Regions from separate parts of the Streptomyces sp. NPDC091387 genome, predicted to be linked through region 2. Evidence: riboswitches for the same ligand, from Rfam matches in the RefSeq annotation. Region 2 holds a riboswitch; each other region holds the start of a gene.

Region 1 (3,008 bases), on a different contig from region 2:
CGGCTCCGGTGCGCCCAACTACGCGGGCCGGAGGCCGTCGTCCCGCTCCTGCGCGTCGGGGAAGGCGGGGTGGTCGCGCAGGCGGCCCACGTACTCCCGGAGCCGAGGACGGTCGCCGAGTGCGGCCGGGCCGAGACGGACGAGCGCGACCCACAGGTCCACATCCGCCGCCGTCAGTTCCCCGCCCAGTACGTAGGGCCGCAGGTCGAGGCGGTGATCCAGCAGGTCCAGCGTCGCCGATCGCTCCGCGGGCCCGGCGTCCGGGGTGACGTCGCAGTCCAGCAGGTCACGGAGGGCGTCGATGTCCGCGATGAGTCCCGGCGGGCGCAGAGCGGAGGGGCAGGCCTCGTCATGGCCGGACAGCAGGCCCGCGAGGTCGCGCAGGATGTCGGGGGTGTGGTTGCTGACGATCCGTCCGCTCCACCGGTCGCACAGCGCGGGCGCCGTCAGCGGTCCGTCGTAGTGGTGCATCGTCGCCTCGTACGCGCTGCGCAGCGAGGCGAACGCGCCGGGTGTCTCGGTGGGGTGTCCCAGGATCGTGGTGGCGACCGAGTCCTTGAGGCCGAGCAGGCCGAGAGTGATCGAGATGCGGAGCGAGCGCGGACAACTCGCCGACAGGAAGAGCTCGTAGCGGTGCGGCGCCGGGTAGAAGCCGCCGGCCAGACCGACACCGATACGGCTGTGGATGCGGGAGGGCTGCACGGCAGCCGCGGGACGAGGCTGCGTGGCGCACGGACTCGGACCCGGGGAAACCGGGCCGCATGCCATCGAGTTGCCTGTGCCGGAACTGCGCGAACCGGGACCGCGTGAACTGGAACTGCGCGAAACTGTCTCGGGCATGACTCTCCTATGGGAATCCCGGTGGGAATCCCTGCGGGAACGAGGAAGCCACCGCCGCCTTGTGGGCACCAGCGGCCGGATGTGGAATGGCTGCGCTCTCGTACCGGTCCGGACGGACCGAGCGGTCCGGTACGCGTCCGGATCTGTCCGGGCTAGTAAGCGCTGGAGACACGCAGCAGATCGATGTGCAGGCGCCTCGTCAAGCCGTTCCTGGACAATTCCCACCGGTCCCGACTTCGGGGCTCGCGAGACGCGAGACCACGCTTGCCCCGCCGCACCGGCGGGACCCGGTCGTCACCCGGGGCACCCCGTCGCGGTGGAAGGGTTGCCTGCCAGCGGGCCGGGGCCGATAACCGCCTGAGCAGGAGAATCCCGCACAGGAGGCGCTGACAATCGTGACCGTCCATGTCAGTTTCGGTGCGTCACGTGACGCAGTCAAGAAGGCCGCACGGGCCGTCTCGCCTGGTGGTCACCGGCGTTGACATTCGTTTCCGGCCGTGCCTAACTTGCGGCGCAGAACGGTCATGAGCGTCAGCGGAAATCCCTGGTGCGCCGGCCGGCAACCCTCGTACGCGGTGGGGTGCCCAGGTTCGGTCCGGACCGGATGACGTTCGGCGGGAGTGTAGGCCCCACGGGGCGGAATGGTGACGGTGAGAGCGATGCACGCAGCTGAGGGGATGGCTGCCTGGCGGTCCCGCGGCCGCGCCCTGCTGCTCTGCGCGGACCGCTCCGTCGACCTGCAGCGCGTCAACAGCGCACTGTGTAGCGCCGTTTCACGCGTGCTCTGTCAAGCCTGACGGCATTCCCGGCCCAGCCCTTCCCGGCCTCTGCCTTCCGGGCCTCTGCTCTCCGCGTTCTTGACGTCCACCGCTGTCGCGGTGCGCCCTCTCCCTGCCCGGCCCCCGTCCCGTGCCGTGTGCCGCGTCCCGCCGATTCGTCCCCGATCGGTGCGGCGTCGCCGCCGTCCGCGGTCCGGACTGTCCGAATCCGCTGGAGCCCTCCGTGAGTGAATCCCCTGGCATCGCTGTGTCCTCCGGATCAGCGCCGCCCGCCGAGGCGGCCCCCCGCCTCCACCCGCCCGCCGCGCCGAAGCCCCTGGCGGCGCAGCGGGTCCTTCCCCTGCTGCGCCCCGGCCGCTGGATCATCACAGCCGTCGTGCTCGTGCTGGTCGCCCAGATCGTCCACGGCCTGGTGACCAATCCCTTCTACCAGTGGGACCGGTTCTCGTACTGGTTCCTGCGGCCCACGATCCTCGACGGCCTGCTCATCACCCTCGAAGTCACCGTGTACAGCGCCGCTTTGGGACTGCTCGGCGGCGTACTGCTGGCACTGGCCAGGCTCTCCCCGAGCCCGGTGCTGCGTGGGGTCAGCTGGGGCTACACCTGGCTCTTCCGATCGGTGCCGCTGATCGTGGTCCTGCTGTTCCTCTACAACTTCAGCGCGCTCTACCGGACGCTGAGCATCGGAGTGCCGTTCGGCCCGGCGTTCTTCACGTTCGACGAGTCCCGCCTCGCCACCGACATGGCCGTCGCCGTCATCGGCCTGAGCCTCAACGAGGCGGCGTACGCCTCCGAAGTGGTCCGCGGCGGCATCCTCTCCGTCGACCAGGGCCAGCACGAGGCGGCCTCGGCCCTCGGCCTCCCGAGGCGCTACCAGTTCGCGAAGATCGTGTTTCCGCAGGCCCTGCGCTCCATCACCCCGAACTACGTCAACCAGCTGATCGGCCTGATCAAGGGCACCTCGCTGGTCTTCTACGTCTCTCTGCTCGACCTGTTCGGCTCCGTGCAGAGCATGGGCAGCAGCTACCCCGGCGACATCGTGCCGCTGCTGCTGGTGGCCACCGTCTGGTACCTGATTCTCACCAGCGTCGTGTCCGTCATCCAGTTCTACGTCGAGCGGCACTACTCGCGGGGCGCGCTGCGCACCCTGCCGCTGACCCCGTTGCAGAAGCTGCGGACCGGCCTCGGCGATCTGCGGGCCCGGGTCCGGAAGGAGACGGCGATATGAGCGCCGAGACGACCGAGAAGACCGGGACGGCCGAGAAGGCGGAGGCGGCCGGTACGGCTGGGGCGCAGGAGACCGGCCGAGTGCTCGCGGTACGCCCCGCCGCGGTCGAGGTGCACGATGTGCACAAGTGGTACGGATCCCAACGCGTTCTGGAAGGCGTG
Region 2 (3,008 bases):
GCGTGGGGCCAGGACACGAGGCCCTAGAGTGAGATCTCCAGCCACGGCCACCGAGGGAGAAAGCCAGCCGTGATCACCGCGATCGTGCTCATCAAAACCAGCGTGGACCGGATCCCCGAGATCGCCGAGGCCGTCGCGGCGCTGGACAGCGTCAGCGAGGTCTTCTCGGTCACCGGTACGTACGACCTGATCGCCATGGTCCGGGTGGCCAAGCACGACGATCTGGCCGACGTCATCCCCGGCCGGATCAGCAAGATCCCCGGCGTCGAGGGGACCGACACCCACGTGGCGTTCCGTACGTACTCGCAGCACGACCTGGAGGCGGCCTTCGCCATCGGCCTGGACGCATAGGTACATGCGTTCGGCCGGGTACGGACAGCTGTCCGTACCCGGCCGAACGTGTTTCACGCCCCTCAGACCTGGGCGGTACCCCGGTCCGGGACGCAACGGCCGTCCTCGGTGCGGTACTTCCACTGGGCGCCCTCGCTCACCAGCTCCTTGACCGCCCGCACGAAGCGCTCGATGTGCTCGTCCGGCGTACCGGCACCGAAGCTGACCCGGATCGCGTTGAGCGACCTCTCGCCCGGCTCGGCCTCCGGCGCACCGCACTCACCGACGTCCTGCGGGTCGCTGCCGAGCAGGGTGCGCACCAGCGGGTGGGCACAGAACAGTCCGTCGCGCACCCCGATGCCGTACTCGGCGGAGAGCGCCGCGGCGAAGTGCGAGCTGTTCCAGCCCTCCACCACGAAGGAGATGACGCCGACCCGCGGGGCGTCGTCACCGAACAGCGAGAGCACCTTGACCTCGGGGACCTCGGCGAGGCCGGCGCGGACCATGGTGACGAGCTGCTGCTCCCGGGCGACCAGGCCGTCGAATCCGGCCTCGGTGAGCGCCTTGCAGGCGGAGGCGATGGAGTAGACGCCGATAACGTTGGGGGAACCGGCCTCGTGGCGTGCGGCGGTGGTGTGCCACTCGACGTCCACCCCGCCGTCGGTGCGCCGGGCGACCTTGCGGGAGGCGCCGCCGCCGGCCAGGTAGGGCTCGGCGTCGCGCAGCCAGTCGGAGCGGCCGGCCAGGACGCCGGAGCCGAACGGCGCGTACAGCTTGTGTCCGGAGAAGGCGACCCAGTCCACGTCCAGCTCGGCGATGTCGACGGGGTGGTGCGGGGCCAGCTGCGCGGCGTCCAGCACGATCCGCGCGCCGTGGGCGTGCGCGGCGGCGGCGAGCTCCTTGACCGGCCACAGCTCACCGGTGACGTTGGAGGCGCCGGTGACGCAGACCAGCGCGGGGCCGTAGGGGTCACGGTCGGCGAGGGCCCGCTCCAGCGTGGCGACGGCCTGGGCGGGGGTGCGCGGGGCGTTCAGGTAGGTCACCCGGGCGTCGCGCCAGGGCAGCAGGGACGCGTGGTGCTCGGTCTCGAAGACGAAGACCTGGCAGTCGGCGGGGACCGCGGCGGCCAGCAGGTTGAGCGAGTCAGTGGTCGACCGGGTGAAGATCACCTGGTCGTCGGCGCGGCAGCCGAGGAACTCCGCGACGGTGACGCGGCTGGACTCGAAGAGGTCCGTGGAGAGCTGCGAGAGGTAGCCGGCGCCGCGGTGGACGCTGCCGTAGTACGGCGCGTACGCGGCGACGTCGTCCCACACCCGCTGCAGGGCCGGGGCGCTGGCGGCGTAGTCGAGCGCGGCGTAGGTGACCTCACCGCCGGTCACCAGCGGAACCCTCACATCCTTGCCCAGAACCGGCAGAGGGGCACAAATGGACTGGTCGGCGGCAGCGGTGAAGACAGACATGGCGGACTCCCGTAACAGGCAGGCGAATTCCGCGTGCCTGCGGGTACGCGGCAGCACGGAGGGAAGAAAAGAGGGTGTGCGGAGGAGGGCCGAAAAGCCCTATCGCATTCGCTTGCTCACAGAGGCTCCCTGAGGACCAGGACCCCACGGGTGGACGTCTAGGACGTCGAGGGGTCCGCGCTTGCCGCAGACCTCGCTGCCTACGGCCTGGTCTTCACCCGGGGCACCCCGCCACGGACGGAGGGTTGCCGGACAGCGGGCCGGGGCCGTAGTCGCTGTCACTCATGACCTGCCCAGCATCTTGCCATACGTACCGGAACGCGCAAGGCGCAGTCCATGATCTGGACTGCGCCCCGCCTCGCGTTCCGTACGGTCAGGCGTTGCTCGCCCTGACCCATCTCTCCAGCACCCGGCCGGCGGACCCGGAGTCGATGGACTCGGCTGCCTTCGCGATACCGGCGGCGAGCTGCTCGGTGAGCGTGCCCTCCCCCTGGTCCAGCGCGACCAGGGCCGCCGCCGAGTTGAGCAGGACGGCGTCCCGTACCGGGCCCCTCTCGCCGGCCAGCAGGCGGCGGGCCACATCGGCGTTGTACGAGGCGTCGGCGCCGCGCAGCGCTTCCACCGGCACCAGTTCCAGGCCGACGTCGCGCGGGTCGAAGGCCTGCTCGCGCACGACGCCGTCCCGGGCCACCCAGACCCGGGAGGTCGCGGTGGTGGTCAGCTCGTCCAGGCCGTCGTCGCCGCGGAAGACCAGCGCGGAGTTGCCGCGTTCCGCGAGCACGCCCGCGACGATGGGCGCCATCCGCAGGTCGGCGACGCCGATGGCCTGGGAACGGACCTGGGCCGGATTGGTGAGCGGGCCGAGGATGTTGAAGGTGGTCGGGGCACCGAGCTCCGACCGCGCCTTCGCCGCGTACCGCAGGGCGGGGTGGAACTTCACCGCGAAACAGAAGGTGATGCCCGCTTCCTCGGCCACCTCGACCACGCGCTGCGGCGGCAGGTCCAGGTTGACGCCGAGCTTGCCCAGGACGTCGGAGGAGCCGCTCGCGGAGGAGGAGGCGCGGTTGCCGTGCTTGACGACCTTGGCCCCGGCCCCCGCCACCACGATCGCGGACATGGTGGAGATGTTGACCGTCTTGGCCATGTCGCCGCCGGTGCCGACGATGTCGACCGTACGGCCGGGTACGTGGATGGTGGTGGCGTGCTCGTACATCGCAC
Region 3 (3,008 bases), on a different contig from region 2:
GAGGCAGCGCTGCCGGACAGGCTCTGCCTGATCAGCGGATCGGTGTTGGCGGCGCCGAGCCCGAGCAGCAGCATGTCCCCCGCCCTGATCCGCTGCCCGCCGAGCTGGGTGTCCCGGGCGGCCCAGCGTCCGGCGAGGATCTGCGTCGGCGCGTCCTCCCAGAGCACCGCGTTCATGGCCTCGGCCACGCTGCGCCGCCCGCCCGCCATCGATTCGGCGAACTCGTCCTCGGTGAGCATCAGCCGCAGGGAGTTACTGATCCAGTCAGCGGTGGTGAGGTGCCCGGCGGCCGTGATGGCCATCAGGTCGAGCATGTACTCCTCGTCGGTGAACGCCTCGGGGAAGGCGAGCATCCGGGAGGTCACGTCGTCCCCGGGCTCGGCCCGCTTGGCGGCGACCAGCCGCCGCATGTGCTCCCCGAATCGCAGATGGGCCTCCTGTGCGCCCGGACCACCGTCGGCCAGGTCCTTCAACACCTGCGCGATATGGGCGCCTTCGTCATCGGGGAACCCGACCAGCCGTGCGAGGACGAGCACGGGTAAGGGCTCGCAGAAGTCGGCGACGAGGTCGGCGGCACCCCGGCTGCACACGGCGTCGATCAGCCGGTCGGCCAGCTCCTCGCAGTGGTTGCGGATCTCGAACGGATCGGCCCCTTCGAGGGCGGGTCCGACCATCCGGGCGTGGCGCCGGTGCTCGTCCCCCGCGCTGAAGTAGATGGACGGCAGCGGCCGCCCGACCATGGGCAGCAGCGGCCAGTCCTCGGGGATGTGCTCCCACTGGTTCCACAGACCGACATCGCGCGGGAACAGCTCGCCGTCGCTGGTGACTTGATGGAGTTCGCGGTATCCGATGACCAGCCAGGCGGGGAACCCGCCCGGCAGCTCCACGGGGACGACCGGCCCGTGATCACGGCGCATGGCGCGGTAGACGGCCTGTGGCTCGGTCTGGAACGAGGGGCCGCCGAGCGGCACGGCCCCGGGCCTCGTGTGTGCGGGGCACTCCGGAGGGGGCGAGGCGGGCTCGGGCCGTGCGGAGGATGGGCGCGTCATCGTCCTGACTCCTGTGGCGGAAGCTTCACGCGTCACGATCGTGCGATCAACGCACGCCCACTATAAGGATTTTATGTGATGCCACAGCGGTCAACGGCGATCAAATGTGCAGTCAGAGCGAAGCAACTGGCCGACATCTGCGCACAATTGACCAACATCTGCGGGTACCGCCCCGGCCACCCGGAGCCGGTGGGCGGCCAGCGCGCCCGGCCGGACCCGGACTACGACCGCCCGGAACCCTGGGCATCGCACAAATCGCCGCCCTCCAGGGCGACGTTGACGAGCGCGGCGGCCGGGTCTTCTCCGTCCACCAGCTTCAGCGCGTGCCACCGGGACAGCCAGTACACGCGTCCGCGATGACCGGCGAGTGTCTCCCGCAGCACGTCCGGAGAGTGCGTCCAGACCGCTGGAAGGGCGCCCGCGTAGTCGAACGCGGCACGCAGCTCGACCCACCCGTCGTCCCGGACGTCACCGGCGGTCAGCAGTATCTCGACGGCCTGGCCGGGCTCCTGCCGGCACTTCTTGGCATGGATCCAGTGCACCTGGTGGCCTGCGGCGTACCGGTCGCAGCCGTCGCTCCGCACGGAGCCGTTCTCGGTGAGATGACGCAGCATGGTGGGTCCCGCCTTCCGGGGATGATGGACCCCGAGCGCTCTGCACCGCGGTCCGCTGTTCCCCGCACCTCGCGCACGGGGCAGGTCGTCACCCGGAGCACCCGCAGCGGAGCGGGGTGCCGTCCAGCCAGCCGGGGCTGCGCGCTGGAACTCATGACCCGACGAAAACCCTAACGCACCCGTGGGACAGACCCCGACGGACGGCGCACGCACAGCCGACGGACGGTCAGGGGAGGCGCAGGCGCGGGCCGAACCCGACCCGCGCCCCCTTGCCCCTCACCTGCCACTCCGTCGGGCTCGGTCAGCAGGTGACGAAGCCCGGGTCGCTCGTTCCTGCCTTGCCCGTCTCGACGTGCCCGGCGAACCGCCGCAGGAACGTGGCGTCCGCGTCCGACACCACCGTGATGTCGTACCAGCGCCGGCTCCCTCGCAGGTCAACGGCGTGCTTCACGGTCGCCCCCGCACGCACCGCGAAGGTCTGCGCCCCGCCGCCATAGGTGTCCGCGTTCCGCACGGTCAACTGGACTGTCCTCGTACCAGCATGAGTGAAAGTCAGTTCGAGTCCTCCGCTCGACGGGTCATGACGTGCGGTCACCTCCGGCCCTGCCGCCTTTCCGGGCCCCCGGAAAGCGCGCAGGAACCCGTTCGGGCCGTGCACGGTGAGGTCGGTCACGTCCTTCGAGTAGGCCGTGTTCCAGCTGTCGGCGAGCGTCTTGCCCGCCTCTGTGGTGTAGGTCCAGGGTCCGTCGGTGCGGTTCGCCGACGTCACCAGGAACTGCGCCCCGGCCGCGTCGCCGCCACTGAAGGTCAGCCGGTACTTACCGGAGGCCGGGTCGGCCGCCCCGTCCACGAGGGGCGCGTACCGCAGCGGCCGGGTGGGCCGCGAGCCGGGCTCCTGCTTCGGCACACTGCCGGAGACCGGCGGCACCGGTACGTAGTCGGGGTGCCGGCCGTTGTCCGGCGGCGCGTATCCGTCCGTGGAGGGCAGCGAGACGGGCGCGGTGTCGGTACGGCTGAAGTCGAAGGCCGAGGTCAGATCGCCGCAGACGGTGCGCCGCCAGGGCGAGATGTTGGGCTCGTGCACGCCGAAGCGCTCCTCCATGAACCGGATCACGGAGGTGTGGTCGAAGACCTCCGAACACGAGAACCCGCCGGTGCTCCACGGGGACACGACCGTCATGGGCACGCGCTGGCCGAGGCCGTACGGCCCGGCCGCGTAACGGAGGTCGCCGGGGAAGTGGTCGGCGGAGGTGTCCACGGTGGAGAGCCCCTGCGCGGCCCCGGACGGGACGAACGGCGGCACGACGTGGTCGAAGAATCCGTCGTTCTCGTCGTAGGTGACGAA
Region 4 (3,008 bases), on a different contig from region 2:
TTGACGGTGCCCTGAGCCATGCCTAACTCCCCTATTACTGGCCCTTGCACAGGACCGCACTTCGCGGGCCCGGGTCAGAACTCACCCTCCGACAGGAGAGGGTGCGTGCGCCGGAACGCGTCGACCGCGGCCGAATGTATCTGCCCAACTGCCCTCTGCAACAGGTCAATCGGACGAGAATTCTGGGCAGCGCCGATCGCCCGAATATGAGTAACTCATAAGATTCCAGGGCAAGTCGGGCCAGGCAAAGGCGACTTATGGCGCAAGAGGTTCAGTTACTTTGGCTGCATCTTGTCGTGGCCGGGCGCATTCTCATATGCGGGGGCACGGGCAGCGGAGGGGACTTCCCACACTCTACCGCGTTCAACCATGCAGAATTGCCCCCTCCGCTTCTGTCGCGGAGGGGGCAATTCCGGTGACGCGGTGGGGCGGGACCGCGCGGGTCCCGGGGGTCAGCAGCCGCCGGCGACGGCCGGGATGATCGAGACACCCGCGCCGTCCGGGGTGACCGCTTCCAGACCGCCTTCAAAGCGCACGTCGTCGTCGTTGACGTACACGTTCACGAAGCGGCGGAGCTTGCCCTGGTCGTCCAGGACGCGGGCGGCGATGCCCGGGTGGTTCTTCTCCAGGGACTCGATGACCTGGGCGAGGGTCGCGCCCTCGGCCGGGACCTCGGCCTGGCCGCCCGTGTAGGTGCGGAGGATGGTGGGGATACGGACCTTGACGCTCATGGTGGGTGCCCTTCCTGGAGTCTCGGGTGGGGTCAGCCGGCGGTGCCGAGGCCCGCGGCGCGGAAGGCGTCCAGGCTCGGCCGGATCGTCGCGGTCGCCTGCGAGGTGGCGGCCACGGCGTCCAGTGTCTTGAGGCCGTCGCCGGTGTTCAGGATGACGGTGGTGAGCGACGGGTCGAGGAGGCCGGCCTCGATCAGCTTCTTCGTCACGCCGACCGTCACCCCGCCCGCGGTCTCGGCGAAGATGCCCTCGGTGCGCGCCAGCAGCTTGATCGCGTCGACGACCTGTTCGTCGTTGACGTCCTCGACGGCGCCGCCGGTGCGGCGGGCGATGTCCAGGACGTACGGGCCGTCGGCCGGGTTGCCGATCGCCAGGGACTTGGCGATCGTGTTCGGCTTCTGCGGCCGCACGACGTCGTGACCGGCCTTGAAGGCGGTGGAGACCGGGGAACAGCCCTCGGCCTGGGCACCGAAGATCCGGTACGGCCTGTCCTCGACCAGACCGAGCTTGATCAGCTCCTGGAGACCCTTGTCGATCTTCGTGAGCTGCGAGCCGGACGCGATCGGGATGACGATCTGGTCGGGCAGCCGCCAGCCGAGCTGCTCGCAGATCTCGTACGCGAGCGTCTTGGAACCCTCGCCGTAGTACGGCCGGAGGTTGACGTTGACGAAGCCCCAGCCCTCGCCGAGCGGGTCGCCGATGAGCTCCGAGCAGAAGCGGTTGACGTCGTCGTAGTTGCCCTCGATGCCGACCAGCTCACCGCCGTACACCGCGGCCATGACGACCTTGCCCTGCTCCAGGTCGTGCGGGATGAACACGCACGACCGCAGACCGGCGCGGGCCGCGGCGGCGCCCACCGCACCGGCGAGGTTGCCGGTGGAGGAGCAGGAGAGCGTGGTGAAACCGAAGGCGCGGGCGGCCTCGACGGCGATCGCGACGACGCGGTCCTTGAAGGAGTGCGTCGGGTTGCCGGAGTCGTCCTTGACGTACAGGCCGCCGGTGACGCCCAGCTCACGGGCGAGGTTGTCGGCCTTGACCAGCTTGGTGAAGCCGGGGTTGAGGTTGGGCTTGTCCGCGACGTCGGAGGGGACCGGCAGCAGCGGCGCGTAGCGCCAGATGTTGTCGGGGCCGGCCTCGATGCGCTTCTTCAGCTCGTCCGGGGAGCCGCTCGGCAGGTCGTACGCCACTTCGAGCGGCCCGAAACAGGTCGCACAGGCGAAAAGGGGGCCGAGCTCGAATCGCTCTCCGCACTCGCGGCAGGAAAGCGCCGCGGCGGGACCAAGGTCCACAGAAGACTCGGGGTTTGCTGCAACAGTCTGCACAGCCATGATGGCGAGGCCCTTTCTCCTCATCTTCCTCGTGACGCATTTCGTCACAAGACGGAATTGGCACCTTCCCCACCTGACCTCGCGGTCGGCTGGATGGTTGCCGGGACTTCAACGGGCCGTTCCCTCTGTCCCTCTGGATGAGCGCTGTGGCACTGGACCATGGATCCAGGCGTTTATCAGCGGATGGACCCCGGCATGCCACGGCCATCTGCGTTGTTCAAGACTGTAACCGAAGCACCGGACTGTTGAGATAGTCGTCCGAACCGCGAGATGGATCACATACAGGGAGTATCGACCGTGCTGGAAGAGGTCGAAGGCTGGCTGACCAGGCGTTCCTGGTCCTCCGCCGACCGCCCGCTGGAGCAGCTCCTGGCCGCCAGGGACCGCGACCCGCGCCGCGGGAGCGTGAGTGTCGTCCTGCCCGCGCTCAACGAGGCGGCGACGGTCGGGGACATCGTCCGGGTGATCCGGCGCGAGCTCATGGAGAAGGTCCGGCTGGTCGACGAACTCGTGGTGATCGACTCCGGCTCCACGGACGCCACCGCAGAGGTCGCCCGCCGGGCGGGCGCCCGGGTGATCCACCGGGACGCGATCCTGCCCCGGGTCCCGGCCGTCCCCGGCAAGGGCGAGGTGCTCTGGCGGTCACTCCTGGCGACCGGCGGTGACATCGTCTGCTTCATCGACGCGGACCTCAAGGACTTCTCGGCGGACTTCGTCTCCGGCATCGTCGGCCCACTGCTGACCGACCCCTCGATCCAGTTCGTCAAGGCGATGTACGACCGCCCCCTCGGGGACACCGCAGGCCAGGGCGGCCGGGTCACCGAGCTGGTGGCGCGGCCGCTGCTCAATCTGCACTGGCCGCAGCTGGCCGGCTTCGTCCAGCCGCTGGGCGGCGAGTACGCCGTGCGCCGCTCCCTGCTCGAACAGCTGCCGTTCCCGGTCGGTTACG

Evidence for each region. A riboswitch is a leader RNA that binds a small molecule or an ion and turns the genes downstream of it on or off. The one in region 2 is predicted to bind S-adenosylmethionine.
Region 1: another riboswitch for S-adenosylmethionine. It lies ahead of ACIQM0_RS14515 (putative leader peptide); the one in region 2 lies ahead of ACIQM0_RS07380 (aminotransferase class V-fold PLP-dependent enzyme).
Region 3: another riboswitch for S-adenosylmethionine. It lies ahead of ACIQM0_RS31145 (hypothetical protein); the one in region 2 lies ahead of ACIQM0_RS07380 (aminotransferase class V-fold PLP-dependent enzyme).
Region 4: another riboswitch for S-adenosylmethionine. It lies ahead of thrC (threonine synthase); the one in region 2 lies ahead of ACIQM0_RS07380 (aminotransferase class V-fold PLP-dependent enzyme).

The regions. Positions count from the first base shown of each region.
Region 1 is NZ_JBIVTZ010000006.1:147,925-150,932, forward strand. Features, by position in the region: gene ACIQM0_RS14510 (glutathione S-transferase C-terminal domain-containing protein) at 19-702, opposite strand; gene ACIQM0_RS14515 (putative leader peptide) at 993-1,118, opposite strand; SAM riboswitch class IV at 1,096-1,241, opposite strand; SAM riboswitch class IV at 1,361-1,469, shown strand; gene ACIQM0_RS14520 (amino acid ABC transporter permease) at 1,843-2,847, shown strand; gene ACIQM0_RS14525 (amino acid ABC transporter ATP-binding protein) at 2,844-3,008, shown strand, end outside.
Region 2 is NZ_JBIVTZ010000003.1:115,402-118,409, reverse strand. Features, by position in the region: gene ACIQM0_RS07390 (rhomboid family intramembrane serine protease) at 1-73, shown strand, start outside; gene ACIQM0_RS07385 (Lrp/AsnC family transcriptional regulator) at 70-351, shown strand; gene ACIQM0_RS07380 (aminotransferase class V-fold PLP-dependent enzyme) at 414-1,790, opposite strand; SAM riboswitch class IV at 1,963-2,080, opposite strand; gene trpD (anthranilate phosphoribosyltransferase) at 2,164-3,008, opposite strand, start outside.
Region 3 is NZ_JBIVTZ010000017.1:156,162-159,169, reverse strand. Features, by position in the region: gene ACIQM0_RS31150 (cytochrome P450) at 1-1,049, opposite strand, end outside; gene ACIQM0_RS31145 (hypothetical protein) at 1,271-1,663, opposite strand; SAM riboswitch class IV at 1,713-1,822, opposite strand; gene ACIQM0_RS31140 (phosphocholine-specific phospholipase C) at 1,965-3,008, opposite strand, start outside.
Region 4 is NZ_JBIVTZ010000011.1:186,153-189,160, forward strand. Features, by position in the region: gene ACIQM0_RS23670 (cold-shock protein) at 1-20, opposite strand, end outside; gene ACIQM0_RS23675 (MoaD/ThiS family protein) at 453-731, opposite strand; gene thrC (threonine synthase) at 764-2,059, opposite strand; SAM riboswitch class I at 2,077-2,203, opposite strand; gene ACIQM0_RS23685 (glucosyl-3-phosphoglycerate synthase) at 2,357-3,008, shown strand, end outside.